DNA from 2 places in the Klebsiella sp. F11 genome. Region 1 is predicted to be linked to the other one. Evidence: predicted binding sites of a transcription regulator. Region 1 holds the regulator's gene; the other holds the start of a gene.

Region 1 (7,257 bases):
TTCTCCACCACTTTGGTGACGTTGGTATCAGCCGGACCGCCGTTCGGCGGGTTGTACTTGATACCGCCATCTTCCGGCGGGTTATGCGACGGCGTAATCACGATACCGTCCGCCAGCGGACCACCTTTTTTGTTGTGCACCAGAATGGCGTTGGAAATCGCCGGCGTCGGAGTGAAGCCGTTGTTTTCCTGCACGATCACATCAACACCGTTAGCGGCCAGCACTTCCAAAACGGAAATAAAGGCCGGCTCGGAGAGCGCATGGGTATCCTTACCGACGTAGCAAGGACCGGTAATACCGTTCTTCGCGCGATCTTCCGCAATCGCCTGAGCAATCGCCAGGATATGCTGCTCGTTGAAGTTATGGCGACCCGCGCTGCCGCGATGGCCAGAGGTCCCGAACTTCACCGCATGCTCCGCGTTGCCTGCTTCCGGCTGCAGTACATAGTACTGGGCAGTCAGCTGGGCGACGTTAATCAAATCACTCTGTTGTGCAGGCTGCCCCGCACGCTTATCGATTGCCATTGCCTGATCCTTCTGATGCAAGGGTGAATAAAGCTAGATCGTGCCGCAAACCTTCTCAATCAACTCCGTGGGGAATTGCATTGACTGCATGATATGTTCAATCATACTGCATTTACGGCCAGTATTGGTATTGGTAATCACCCACCACGGCGTGCCGGGTACCTGCTTAGGTTTGGTCTGATTGCCGCTTTTCAGCAGAACGCGGGCGTCTTCAGCGAAATAGGTACGCGTACGTCCGTGCAGTGATTCGGTGGCCGCAGCAAACGCTTTGCCGTCCAGCGAGTAGAGCGTCGTTAGCACCAGCATAAAACGGTTTACCGCGCGCTTTTGATCGGCGTATTCATCAGATAACAGCAGCTCGCGCATCGCGCGAACCTTATCTTTCACCGGGTTGGCAGGCTTGACCTCAACGGCAGCGGTCGGAGCCTGCGCCGGCGCGGCTTTCGCGACGGCGGTGGCGGTCTGGGAAGCGGCGGAAAATTTCAGCATGCGCCGTAAAATGTCGGATGCACTCTCACCAATATGCTGGGTGTGGCTGGCAATATAGCGATAGAGATCATCATCAACTTCAATTGTTTTCATCTTAATCCAGTGCGATATCTTTTTCTGAATACAAGTTGTCAGGATTATAAGGACAAATCCTAACCGCGGATAGCGTCAAACCAGGATGGCGGTAAAACTCAGATAGCTCTGGGTCTTGCAGCCGGATGGCAGAATGTCCAACATAATACCCTAACCCGACGGAGCGAAAAAAAGAACTTTGCCATGAAATTAAATAGCCGCGCGCAATCTGCGCAAAATCCGCACAATAATTCCCCGGTGGTCCTCGTTCACGGTCTGTTTGGCAGCCTTGATAACCTGGGGATCCTCGCGCGCGACCTGGTTGCCGACTACGATATCCTGCAGGTCGATATGCGCAATCACGGTCTTTCCCCGCGCGATCCGCAGATGACCTACGCCGCTATGGCGCAGGATCTGCTCGACACCCTTGACGATCTGCAGTTGGAAAAAGCGACCTTTATTGGCCACTCAATGGGCGGTAAAGCGGTGATGGCGCTAAGCGCCCTGGCCCCGGAGCGCATCGACGGCCTGGTGGCTATCGATATCGCGCCGGTGGATTATCACGTCCGCCGCCATGACGAAATCTTTGCCGCCATCAACGCCGTGACCGCCACCGGCGCCGCGACCCGTCAGCAGGCGGCGGCAATCATGCGCCAGCATCTGCAGGAAGAGGGGGTGATTCAGTTTCTGCTGAAGTCCTTCGTTGACGGCCAGTGGCGGTTTAACGTGCCGGTCCTGTGGGATCAATATAGCCATATCGTTGGCTGGCAGCCGGTTCCCGCCTGGCCGCATCCGGCCCTGTTTATCCCGGGCGGCAACTCTCCCTACGTGACCGACGAGTATCGCGACGCGCTGCTGGCGCAGTTCCCCCAGGCCCGCGCGCACGTGATTGCCGGCGCGGGCCATTGGGTCCATGCGGAGAAACCGGAAGCGGTATTGCGCGCCATTCGCCGATATCTCTCCTCTTTAGCGGCATAACTGGCTAAAAACTGCCCGACCGCGCCGCAGAATGCCCGCGGTCGTTGGCGCAGCGGTTCGCCTGATGTATTATGGCGCGCTATCTGTGTCGGCAATGGCCCGACAACTCGTTTCCCCGAAGTCACTCTGAATCATGGCAAAAGAACAAACGGACCGTACGACATTAGATTTGTTCGCAACCGAGCGTCGCCCGGGTAGACCAAAGACCAATCCGCTTTCGCGCGACGAACAGCTGCGCATCAATAAACGCAATCAGCTTAAACGCGACAAAGTTCGCGGCTTAAAGCGCGTGGAGCTTAAGCTCAACGCTGAAGCGGTCGATGCGCTCAATGAGCTGGCCGATGCCCGCAATATGAACCGCAGCGATCTGATTGAAGAGATGTTGATGAACCAGCTGGCAGCCCTGCATAGCCAGGGTAAAGTCTGAGAAACCGCAAAAACAGCACTTTCATGTAGCAGAGTGTGCAGTCGGGCGTGATTGCTGTTTCCGCCCCCTCCCCTGTTCTGCTATGATTGCCGTTATCTGCGGGCATTACGCCACTACCACATCATTAAGTATCAAGAGGTTATTTTACTCATGGCAATCATCGGCATCTTTTTTGGCAGCGACACCGGCAACACCGAAAATATTGCAAAAATGATCCAAAAGCAGCTTGGTAAAGACGTTGCTGATGTTCACGACATTGCCAAAAGCAGCAAAGAAGATCTGCAGGCTCATGACATTCTGCTGCTGGGCATCCCGACCTGGTACTACGGTGAAGCGCAGTGTGACTGGGACGATTTCTTCCCGACGCTGGAAGAGGTCGATTTCAACGGTAAGCTGGTCGCCCTGTTTGGCTGCGGTGACCAGGAAGACTACGCTGAATACTTCTGTGACGCGCTGGGTACCATTCGCGATATCATCGAACCGCGCGGCGCAACCATCGTCGGCCACTGGCCAACCGCGGGCTACCATTTCGAAGCCTCTAAAGGTCTCGCCGATGACGACCATTTCGTCGGTCTGGCTATCGATGAAGACCGTCAGCCTGAGCTGACCAACGAGCGCGTAGAGAAATGGGTTAAGCAGGTTTCTGAAGAACTGCACCTCGAAGAAATCAAAAACGCCTGATCGTTAACGGCGCTATCTTGGGATATCGCCGTATTAATAGGTAAAAGCAATAAAACTAATAGCTACAAGTTTTTAACTTTTAATCACATATCTGTACAATGTCCTCTGATTTAACGAGGAGACGTGACGCAGTTTGTAGCCTGTGCCTCGTTTTTGACAGCATACAAGGCTCGATGCTTGCGGTTTTCATTTCATCATGGCAGTTCTATAATGAGACGCGTTACATCGGGTGATTCTCTGTATTACTTCCGCTAATGGAAGTAGATCGTTTAGCAACAGGACAGATTCCGCATGACTGACAACAATACCGCATTGAAGAAGGCTGGCCTGAAAGTCACACTTCCACGATTAAAAATTCTGGAAGTGCTGCAGGGGCCGGATAACCATCACGTCAGCGCGGAAGATTTATACAAACGCCTGATCGACATGGGTGAAGAGATCGGTCTGGCTACCGTTTATCGCGTACTGAACCAGTTTGATGATGCCGGCATTGTTACCCGCCATAACTTTGAAGGCGGTAAATCCGTTTTCGAGCTGACGCAGCAGCATCATCACGATCATCTGATTTGCCTCGATTGCGGCAAAGTGATTGAGTTCAGCGATGACTCCATCGAAGCGCGTCAGCGTGAAATTGCCCACCGTCACGGCATCCGCCTGACCAACCACAGCCTGTACCTGTACGGCCACTGTGCGGAAGGCGATTGCCGCGAAGATGAACACGCGCATGATCCGCTGGAAAAATAATTTCCCGCAGCGTAAGCAGCAAAAAGCCAACCCGAAGGTTGGCTTTTTTTATGCCCACAAATAGGAAGTACGGGGGAAATCAGGGCCGGGTATTGTTGCGGCGGATCTCTTTCCAGATCTGGTCGCAGCGGGCCTTCACCGCCTGATCGTTGCCGGTGCGGGTCGCCTGGATACACTGCTGATAATCCAGCACGCGCACGCTTTCCTGCGTGGCGAACTGCTGATGCTGCTTATCCTCTTTAAGAACGTTCAGCACGCTCTGGCAGGCCTGAACTTTATCCGGATTCCCTTCCGCCGTATTGATACAGGCGCTATAGGCATCCTTCAGTTTACTGTCTTCTTTTGGCGCCGGTGACTGCGTACAGGCCACCAGGCCCGATGCCAGCATGGCGATGAGCAATAGCTTTTTCATAATCAACCTCACGGACTGGCGGCAGGCTTACGCCCGCCGCTGCGGCATCAGAAAATAGTGAACGGGGCAATAACCATAAACTTCACGTCGCGCTCATCCTGGAAGATGTTGCCGTAGCCGCCGCTCCAGCTTGGAATATCGGAGTGGTTGTCGTATTGGGTGAAGTGGAGCTTGAACAGCGTGCCCTTCGCCCGGCCGTCCTGTACGGTATACATGGCATCGAGGCTGTAGGCCGACTCTTCCAGACGCTTATCCGCGTTGTAGTAGGCATCTGGCGTCGCCATTTTGCCCGGCTTCGCATCCCATGCGTAAACGTAAGACGCGCCAAACGCCCAGCCCGGCATATTCCAGTTTTTCATGTCATACATGGCGCCGAAGAACACCGCTTTTTCGCCGTTGGCGTTGAAGTCGGAGCGGTTATCCCACCACACGTCCAGGCGGCCGTTAGAGGATGCGTAGGTTGGAGTCATACGCTGCAGGAAGTAGCCCTGCTGGCCCTCGGCCTTAACCCAGGTGCCTTCCAGACGCAGGTCCAGCACGTCGGCAACCTTGTAGCCGAAGGTCAGCGCCTGCAGCCAGGCGGTGCCGTCATAAATATCGTTCACGCCGCCGTTGCTGACCTTATCGCGGGTGCCGTAGAACTGATAGCTGGTGTTTAACGGGGTGCCGGCAACGTCAAATTTATAGCTGGCCTTGGCAAAATATTGGTCGATATAGCCCTGAGCCTGGCCAAACGCGGCCTCCAGCACGAGGTCATTTTTAAAATCATATTTGGCGCCCAGAGAGTGCAGATAATCGACTTTGGTCTTCTTATCGTTCTGGTAGAAATCATCCATCTCGATATGCCACGGCGCTTTATATTCGTTGGTCCACATGTAGGAGAAACTCAGCGCGCCGGCGTCGCCGTAATCAAAGTTGGCTCCGGCTTCGGCACCTTGATAAGTGCCCGGCATAAAGCTCCAGTGCGGGGCCAGCAGCGTTTGCCCGGTTGGCTGAATATAGCCAGCGCGCGCCCACGCCGGGCCAAACTTAAATTTCGCCGCCGCTTTGTAGAGGCTAATTCCGCTCTTATCGCCGGAGTAATCTTCGTCGTAGGCTTTATTTCTTGAGGAGAAGGCAATTTCGTTGGGGTGGCCGCTTTCGCTGCTTTCCGCCATTTCAATGGCGGTAAAGGCCGCCACGTCAATACCAAACATATCGGCAGCGTAGCCGGACTGGAAATCCAGGTTGGAGTTCCAGGTTGAATGCGAAAGGTTGGTTTTGTACTTATCGCCGTCGGTGACGTCTTTACGGTCGCGCTCGCGCTGCCAGTAATAGATACCGCCGGTTAATGTGGAATCATCAATAAAACCTGCTGCGCTGGCCTGCGGAACAACGATCCAGCTCGACATCGCGGTGACGGCGGCAATAGCCAGCGCCAGCGTACTACGTTTGCCACTAAACGTACGCATGTGCATATCCTCTTTGACGTTTTAAAACGCGGAGCCAAAGGCAAGCCGCGAAAAATAAATAAGACTGCTAAAAAGCGGGGCGGTAAAAGTTCGCATATCCGCTATGGATAGACTATTTTTCGTGACGCGAATTATCAATCTCTTTCGCCGACCAAAGCTTAAGATTATGACAAAGCGCACATAATCTATGTCTGTTTGTTACAGCCTTATATTTCGTACATTTAGCGCGGAAGTATTTGCAAAATCAGGATAAAAGTTGAGATGAAAGCGCTTACAAAGGATTTTTACACAATAATAACGAACGGACCCGACGGGATATATTACCGGCTGTAAACAAGATTAATTCGCATCGCGAAAATAACTACGCCAGCCAATAGCTGCGGGCATAAAAAAACGCCGCGGATGCGGCGTTTTTGATGGCAATGCGGCGACGCGGGTTTATGCGCCGACCTTCGCCCAGGTATCGCGCAGACCAACGGTGCGGTTGAACACCAGATGGTCAGCGCTTGCATAGCGGCTGTCGAGGCAGAAGTAGCCCTCACGCTCAAACTGCAGGGCCTTACCGGCCTGCGCCTGCGCCAGGCTCGGCTCGGCAAAGCCGTGCTTGATAACCAGCGATTCAGGGTTCATGACGGCAAGGAAATCCTCTTCGGCGCCCGGATTCGGCACGCTGAACAGGCGGTCATACAGGCGAATTTCTACCGGCAGCGCGTGCGCCGCGCTCACCCAGTGGATAACGCCCTTCACCTTGCGGCCGTCCGCCGGATCTTTGCTCAGCGTATCGGCATCATAGGTACAGAAGATCGTGGTGAAATTGCCCTCTGCGTCCTTCTCTACGCGCTCGGCTTTGATCACGTAAGCATTACGCAGGCGAACCTCTTTGCCCAGCACCAGACGCTTGTACTGCTTGTTGGCTTCTTCACGGAAGTCCGCGCGATCGATCCAGATTTCACCGCTGAACGGCACGTCACGGCTGCCCATCTCCGGCTTGCTCGGATGATTCGGCATGGTCACATTTTCACTGCCGCCCTGCGGATAGTTTTCGATAACCAGTTTTACCGGATCGATAACGGCCATCGCACGCGGGGCATTTTCGTTCAGGTCTTCGCGAATGCAGGACTCCAGCGACGCCATTTCAATAGTGTTGTCCTGTTTGGTTACGCCGATGCGCTTACAGAACTCGCGAATCGATTCGGCGGTATAGCCGCGGCGACGCAGGCCGGAAATGGTCGGCATACGCGGATCGTCCCAGCCTTCCACGTGCTTCTCGGTCACCAGCTGGTTCAGCTTGCGCTTGGACATCACGGTGTATTCGAGATTCAGACGCGAGAATTCGTACTGACGCGGATGAGTCGGGATGCTGATGTTATCCAGCACCCAATCGTACAGGCGACGGTTGTCCTGGAACTCCAGTGTGCACAGAGAGTGCGTGATACCTTCCAGCGCATCGCTGATGCAGTGGGTAAAGTCGTACATCGG
Region 2 (7,257 bases), 540 kb from region 1:
CCAGGTCAGCATCCCTTGCACCGAGAGATCGCTGGTGGCCTGCCACTCCAGCGTCGAGTTGATGGTGTATTTAGGAATAACCGACAGATAATCGCCGGTCTTTTTATTTTTGTTCTCGATGATATAGGTGAAGTTATTGTTCATCTTCAGCGTGTCGGTGATCGGGAAGTTGAAGGTCCCTTCCAGCCCCTGTACGACCGCTTTGGGCACATTTTCCCATTGGTAGATATTCGCAGAAGTGGTTGTGCCCGCTAATGTGTCGCCGGCTTCGATTTTGTCATGGTAGTCATTACGGTACCAGGTCAGCCCGGCCTGTACGTCGTCATGGTTGTACTCAATCCCGACCTCTTTATTGACGCTGGTTTCCGCTTTCAGGTCGTTGTTGCCCTGCAGGTAGCAGGCCTGACCGCCGGAGCAGCCCTGGCCTTTACTGTAGAGCAGGTAGTTGGGGTTGGTCTGATACAGGTTCGGCGCTTTCCACGCCCGGGCGATGCCCAGCTTGAGGGTGAAGTCGCTGCCCAGTTCCTGGGAGAGGTTCAGCGCCGGGCTCCAGTTACTGCCGCTGATGCTCTGGTGGTTGAAACGGATGCCCGGGGTCAGACGGGTTGTGTCGGTCAGCTCAATGTTATCTTCGGCAAAGATGCCATAAATATCCGCTGAGCTGTATTTGCTCCGTCCGGTGTCGGCAATCCCGGGAACCGAGCCGCCGCCGCTGGTGGATTCGGTATTCGACGCGGGATCTTTCATCGCCTGGTGATTAAACTCCGCGCCGAGGGTCAGGGTCTGGTTGACCCACAGATCAAACGGGATATTCACATCCGAGTGCAGATTGGTGTCATACAGCGTAATGGTCGAAAACCCTTCATTGGAAGGGCTGAAAATCCCCGCGATACCGCCGGACAGGCCCTCATTGAGTCGAGTATTACGCGTTTTTTCAAACTGCACGTAGTTGTTGGTGGTCACGCCGCTATCCCAGGCGCCGGTATATTTCAGGTTGAGGGTCTGGCGATAGAGAACGTTGGTTTCTTTGCCGTAATACTTTTTCACCAGCGCATTACTGTTGGTATTTTGCGTGTCACCGGCGTACAGGTTGCCCTGGCGGCTGTAGCCGGCCCCCAGCTCCAGCGCCTGCATTGGCATAAATTCCCAGCGCAGAACCGAATTGATGTCCTTATTGATAAAACCTTCACGGCCAGAGGGATAGGAGCCGGCATAGGAGCCGATACGCGGGGTGGTATGGCTTTCATTAATATCCTGGGCATCCGCCTGGGTTTTATTCCAGTTCCCGTAGAGACGCAGGGTCAGGTTATCAGCCAGCGCGCCGCTTAAACTACCGTTGTAGCGTTTGGTGCTGCCTTCAGATTTATGTTGCGGAACGTTGTAATAGGTGTTGAAGCTGCCGTGCCATTCATTCGTGGCGCGCTTAGTGATGATATTCACCACTCCGCCCATTGCGCCGCTGCCGTACATCGCCGCGGCCGGGCCGCGAATGACCTCAATGCGCTCGATCATTTCGGGGGGGACCCAGTTGGTGTCGCCGCGGGTATCGCGTTCATCGCTCCAGCCGTAGCGCACAGAATTGCGGCTGGAGACCGGCATACCGTCAACCAGAATCAGGGTGTTTTCCGGTCCCATGCCGCGGATATCAATCTGGCGGTTATTCCCGCGCTGCCCGCTGTTTGAGTTACCCGTGAGGTTAACCCCCGGCATGGTGCGGATTATCTCAGCGACGTCGCGCTGTATTGGGTGCTTTTTGATGGCCTCGCTGTCAATGATCGAGACCCCCGGCGCCTGCAGCGTTTGCTCTTTGGCCGTGACGACCATGGTTTCATCGCTGGTAACCTTTTTTGCACTTTGGTCACTGCCGCTTGTTTGTTCTGTTTTCTGGTTTGTCGTTATATTGGCGTCTGCGGCCTGTACCGCCGGAATTGCCAGACAACCAGAAATAAGTGAACTCAGAAGTGAGTATTTATAGACGTTTTTTATCATAAAATTAGCCACTTGCCATTGTTAAAAAGAGAGATGCGCAAAGTAATTTATTGCTAATGGTTATCATTTGCAACAAGGTAATGAGTATTATTCTTATTTGAGTTGCGCGTAGAACAAAATAGGTTAGCTATTTCAGATGATTAGAAACGTACAAAAAGGCGTCGGTTATAAGGATTATTTTTCAGTGCCCGATGTTTGCGGATGAGAAACTACATGCGTATACAGGGGAGCCGATGTCTACCTAAGCGTGAAAACTGTAGCTGGAGCGCAAAGGCTGGGGAGGGCAAGGGTTGGGACACTCATTCCGCAAATACCGGGGCGGACCGACCCGCTCCGGGATTTTCGTAGTCAAGTCATATTGGCCACGGTTTTACAGTAAAAATGGTATTTGTTCTATGGCTCTTGCGGTGGCGTACCCGGCTCTCAGGCGTGGCAGAACCGACATTCATCGCTTCGCTGGCTTGTCGATATGAATAACCCTTATCAACAATCCGCTGCGCATATTCCAGCCTGAACTCAGGGGGGAAGTACTTGTTCATTAGCCACCTGTTTTTTTGAGGTGAGAATATCACCTTTAATCAGGTGGCCAAATTGACTGCGTCACTACAAATATAAGGGAGAGGCGGGAAATCCTGTTGTTCGTTTATCCCGCTCCCTTAATTCACTCGTTCGCTCCTGCGTGGGCGTATCGCTGACGTTTTATCAACCCGCCTTCACGGCAATCACGTCGATCTCAACTTGCCATTCCGGACGCGCCAGATGTGAAATCATCAGTCCGGTAGAGACCGGGAACACGCCTTTCAGCCAGCGCCCCATGATGTTGTACACCGTTTCGCGGTGGCGAACGTCGGTCAGATAAACGGTGATTTTGCAGATCTCTTGCAGATTGCTGCCGCTCTCTTCCAGCAGCATGTTGATGTTGTACATCGCCTGCTCGGTTTGCGCCGCAATATCACCAATACCCACTGATTCACGGGTGTCTAAGTTTTGCCCAATTTGCCCGCGTAGAAAGACCATATTCCCGGCGACAACGGCCTGACACAGGTCGTTATCGAGATTTTGCTCCGGATAGGTCTCTTTGGTGTTAAACGGACGAATACGCGTATGTACCATTTTTTTGCTCCAGGTGGATAAGCGGCCCTCAGGCCAGGAATTGACGAAGTTCTGCCGTTTGCGGCTGAGTAAACAGTGTGTCCGGGGTGCCCACTTCGTGGACGCGTCCTTGATGCATAAACACCACCCGGTCGCTGACTTTGCGCGCGAAATTCATTTCGTGCGTGACCATGATGATGGTCATGCCTTCCTGCGCCAGCGACTCAATCACCTGCAGCACTTCGCCGACCAGTTCCGGATCCAGCGCGGAGGTTATTTCATCGCACAGCAAGATTTCCGGATTCATCGCCAGCGAGCGGGCAATCGCGACGCGCTGCTGCTGACCGCCGGAGAGGCTATCCGGCCAGGCATCAAATTTATCGGCCAGGCCGACGCGTTCCAGCAACCGTCTGGCCGTGCGCTCGGCTTCGCCCCTGGCCATCTTTTTCACCAGCGTCGGGGCCAGCATTACGTTCTTACCCACGGTAAGGTGAGGAAAAAGATTAAAGCTCTGAAAAATCATGCCGACGTTCTGCCGCAGTTCGCGCAGAGCGGCGCCGTTGTCCTGCTGCACCGGCTGCCCGTCCACCAGCAGCTCTCCCGCCTGATAGGTATCCAGGCCATTAATGCAGCGTAATAAGGTGCTTTTCCCCGAGCCGCTTTTGCCGATAATGCACACCACTTCCTGACGCTTTATCTGCAAATCAATGCCTTTCAGCACCTCGTTTTCACCAAAACGCTTACGCAGCGCGCGTATATCCACCAGGGAAAAATCGGCCGTCTGGGTCATCAGTTGGTTCTCCGTGACAAACGTTGTTCAAGATGCCGGCTCCATATGGAGAGCGGAAAGCACAGAAAGAAGTAAAACAGGGCCACGCTGCCGTAAATCAGGAAGGGGGAAAACGTGGCGTTCGAGATAATCTGTCCGGCGCGCGTCAGTTCGACAAAACCAATCACCGACGCCAGCGCCGTGTTCTTAATGGCCTGCACCAAAAAGCCGACGGTAGGGGCGATGGCCACGCGCAGGGCCTGGGGCAGAATGATGTAGCGCAGCTGCTCGCGAAAGTTAAGCGCCAGACTTTGCGCCGCCTCCCACTGCTGGCGCGGAATGGCTTCCACGCTGCCGCGCCAGATTTCGGTTAAATAGGCGCTGGCGTACAGCGTCAGGCAGAAACTGGCGGTAAATAATGGTGAAGTATTAATGCCGGCGATCGCCAGGCCGAAATAGACCAGAAAGAGCTGAAGCAGCAGCGGCGTTCCCTGAAACAGCTGCACATAGCCGCGGACAAAATAGCCGGCGATACGCGAACCAGAGAGGCGCAGTACCAGCAGTAGCCCACCGACGACGCCCCCGCCAATAAATGCGATAGCGGACAATCCAACCGTCCAGCGCAGCGCCAGCAGCAAGTTGCGATAGATATCCCACAAGGAAAAGTCGCTCATCATGGATCCTCAAGGTCGACGGAAAATAAAGCGCGGGCCTACCCAGTTCAGAATCTGGCGCACGGCGATTGCTAATACCAGATAGGCAGCGGCGGCGATAATGTAGGCTTCGAAATTACGGAAGGTGCGGCTGGCAATCAGGTTGGCGCTGAACGACAGCTCCTCGGTTGAGATCTGGCTGCATACCGCCGAACCCAGCATGATGATAATGACCTGACTGACCAACGCGGGCCAGACTCTGCCAAGAGCCGGAGGCAGCACCACGCGGGTAAAAATTTGCCAGCGGTTCAACGCGAGGCTCTGCGCCGCTTCGATTTGGCTACGCGGCGTGTTGTCAATACCGGCACGGGCGATCTCACTGGCGTACGCGCCAAGGTTGAGGATCAGCGACAGCACGCTGGCCGTCAGCGCCGACATCTGTACCCCGACCGCCGGCAGGCCGAAAAAGATAAAAAATAGCTGGATGATGTAGGGAGTATTACGGACCAGCTCGACATAGCTGGCAATGAGCCACCGCAGCGGGCGCGGGCCGTTGGCGCGCCCCCAGCCGCAGGCAATCCCCAGGGCAATCCCCAGCAGCGTGGCCACCAGCGTCATCATGAGGGTGATGGCGATGCCGTTAAGCAGCATCGGCCACTGGCTCAATACCGGCGCAAAATCAAAGCTCATGGTCTGGTTTCTCCAGTAGTCGTGACAGCTGCGCCACGGAGGGCAGGGCGATAACCTGGCGTAGCTGGGCCAGAAGGTGACGACTCGTGGCCGCGGGTAGAGCACGCTGGGCGCATGACAGGAATTTTTCATCCAGCGCTTCATCGCTCAGAGGATGGGCGGCATTGCCCAGCGCGCGATCGACACGGCAGCTGAGCTGCCGTCCCGATTTCAGATTCAGGGTGACGCAGGCGCCTTCCGGGGCGGTTTGCACACTCTGCGGGTGTTGCCACTGCGGGCTGCTTGCGATCGTGACTTTCGCCATCAGAGCATAGATCTCCGCCGGTTCCAGCGACGCCTGCGTCAACTGCTTCAGGGTTAACTCGCCATAAAATAGCGTAGCGGCGATGGCATAGGGCAGGCTGAATTGCGCCTGTTGCGGAGTCTGCGGAACGGCGTAAATCAAGTTTGCGAGCACGATCTGCGGCACATCGCAGCGGATCTGCTCTATTTCATCCACCGCAAGCGTATGCCGTTGCACCAGGGCGACTACCGCATCGACCGCCGCGTGAGCAGACAGGCATACAGGGATGCGTTTAACGTCCAGCCCCGGCTGCAGCAAGCGCCAGCCGGGAGCGGTTAACCGCTTCGGCTGCCATTGGGCATCGTTCATCAAGGCTGGCAATCCGTAATGATGCTCCAGCGTATTGAGCGGACCCGTGATTCCCGCTTGCGCCATCAGCGCCGCCTGAACGCCTCGCTCGGCGGCCAGTCCGGCCATCACGGCTTTCGCATCGCTGCCAAAGGCGCTTTTACTGCCGCCGGCGGCGGCGAGAGCTAACGCAATGGCGTGCGCAACCTGAGGCGTATCCAGGCGTAGCAGGTGGGCGGCGGCAACGGCGGCGCCGACCACGCCCAGAACCCCGGTTGTCCACCATCCGCGTTGATACAGCTGCTGGCCCAGCGCTTCGCCGAGCCGGTATTGGCATTCGCTTCCCGAGACAATGGCCGTCAGCAGACTGGCGCCGTCGCGGTCATACTGCTGAGCAACTGCCAGTGCGGCCGGGATGATGACCGCGGAGCCATGGACGAATCCGGCGTAGCAGTTGTCATCGAAATCCAGCGCGTGCGCGGCGCAGCCGTTGATCCGCGCGGCGTCCAGCGGGTTGACGCGCAGCGCGCCGCCCAATGTGCTGGCCTTACCCTCGCTCATTAGCGTCCGTTTCAGACGCTGTACTATCGGCATTGTGCTGCCAGCCAGCGCCACGCCCAGCGTGTCGATCAGCGCGCGACAGGCGATCCGCCGCACGTCGTCTGGGATCGACGACAGCGTCATGGCCGTTGCCTGCCGGGCCAAAATATGGGTTGCGTAATGGTTCATGCTATTCCTCGCCAGAGAAAAGACTCCCCGCCCACAGGGAGCCACTATGCTCAGGATTCAGGCAGATCGCCCGCTGGCGCGCCCAGCCACTTCTGCGAGATCCGATTGATAGTGCCGTCGGCTTTCGCGGTGCGCAGAATTTCATTCACTTTGGCAACCAGCGCAGGGTTACCTTTCGGCAGGCCGACGTAGCACGGGGCGTTAGCCAGAATCACTTTTAACTGGATATCCAGGCCGGGGTTTTTCTGCTTCAGCGCGCCGGCGACGGTGGTCCCGATTGCCACTAATTGCGTTTGGCCGGACATGAACGAAGCGATAGTGCTGTTGTTATCTTCGAAGCGTTTGACGTTAGCTTTCGGTGCCAGGGTCGTTAACTCTTCATCCTGCATTGAGCCGCGGGTTACCGAGACCGTTTTGCCCGCCAGCTCGTCGGCGTTGCTGGCTTTCACCTCAGCCTTGCCAAACACCGCATCAAAGAAAGGCGCATAGGCGATGCTGTAGTCGATCACTTTGGCGCGCTCCGCGGTTTTACCCAGCGAGGAGATGGTCATATCCGCTTTGCCGCTTTGCAGATAGGGGACGCGATTTGGGCCCGTGACCGGCACCAGCTGCAGCTTCACGCCCAGTTTGTCGGCGATTAGCCTGGCGGTGTCGATATCAATGCCCTGCGGCTGCATATCACTCCCCACAAAACCATAGGGGGC

The links. The regulator Fur, encoded in region 1, represses iron uptake genes when iron is present. The targets are predictions, from matches to a motif close to ATAATAATGAGAACNACTATCAA.
Region 2: AC1M2H_RS17105 (TonB-dependent siderophore receptor) is a predicted target of Fur. The motif match lies at 2,040-2,062, and genes of this name have one in related genera.

The regions. Positions count from the first base shown of each region.
Region 1 is NZ_CM160060.1:3,982,934-3,990,190, forward strand. It holds gene pgm (phosphoglucomutase (alpha-D-glucose-1,6-bisphosphate-dependent)) at 1-524, opposite strand, end outside; gene seqA (replication initiation negative regulator SeqA) at 558-1,106, opposite strand; gene ybfF (esterase) at 1,290-2,063, shown strand; gene ybfE (LexA regulated protein) at 2,197-2,490, shown strand; gene fldA (flavodoxin FldA) at 2,641-3,171, shown strand; gene fur (ferric iron uptake transcriptional regulator) at 3,463-3,915, shown strand; gene AC1M2H_RS19730 (ChiQ/YbfN family lipoprotein) at 3,995-4,327, opposite strand; gene chiP (chitoporin ChiP) at 4,375-5,778, opposite strand; gene glnS (glutamine--tRNA ligase) at 6,217-7,257, opposite strand, start outside.
Region 2 is NZ_CM160060.1:3,447,307-3,454,563, reverse strand. It holds gene AC1M2H_RS17105 (TonB-dependent siderophore receptor) at 1-1,989, opposite strand, end outside; partial or broken gene AC1M2H_RS17100 (IS3 family transposase) at 2,382-2,561, opposite strand; gene AC1M2H_RS17095 (RidA family protein) at 2,692-3,102, opposite strand; gene AC1M2H_RS17090 (amino acid ABC transporter ATP-binding protein) at 3,131-3,871, opposite strand; gene AC1M2H_RS17085 (amino acid ABC transporter permease) at 3,871-4,524, opposite strand; gene AC1M2H_RS17080 (amino acid ABC transporter permease) at 4,534-5,193, opposite strand; gene AC1M2H_RS17075 (MmgE/PrpD family protein) at 5,183-6,553, opposite strand; gene AC1M2H_RS17070 (transporter substrate-binding domain-containing protein) at 6,604-7,257, opposite strand, start outside.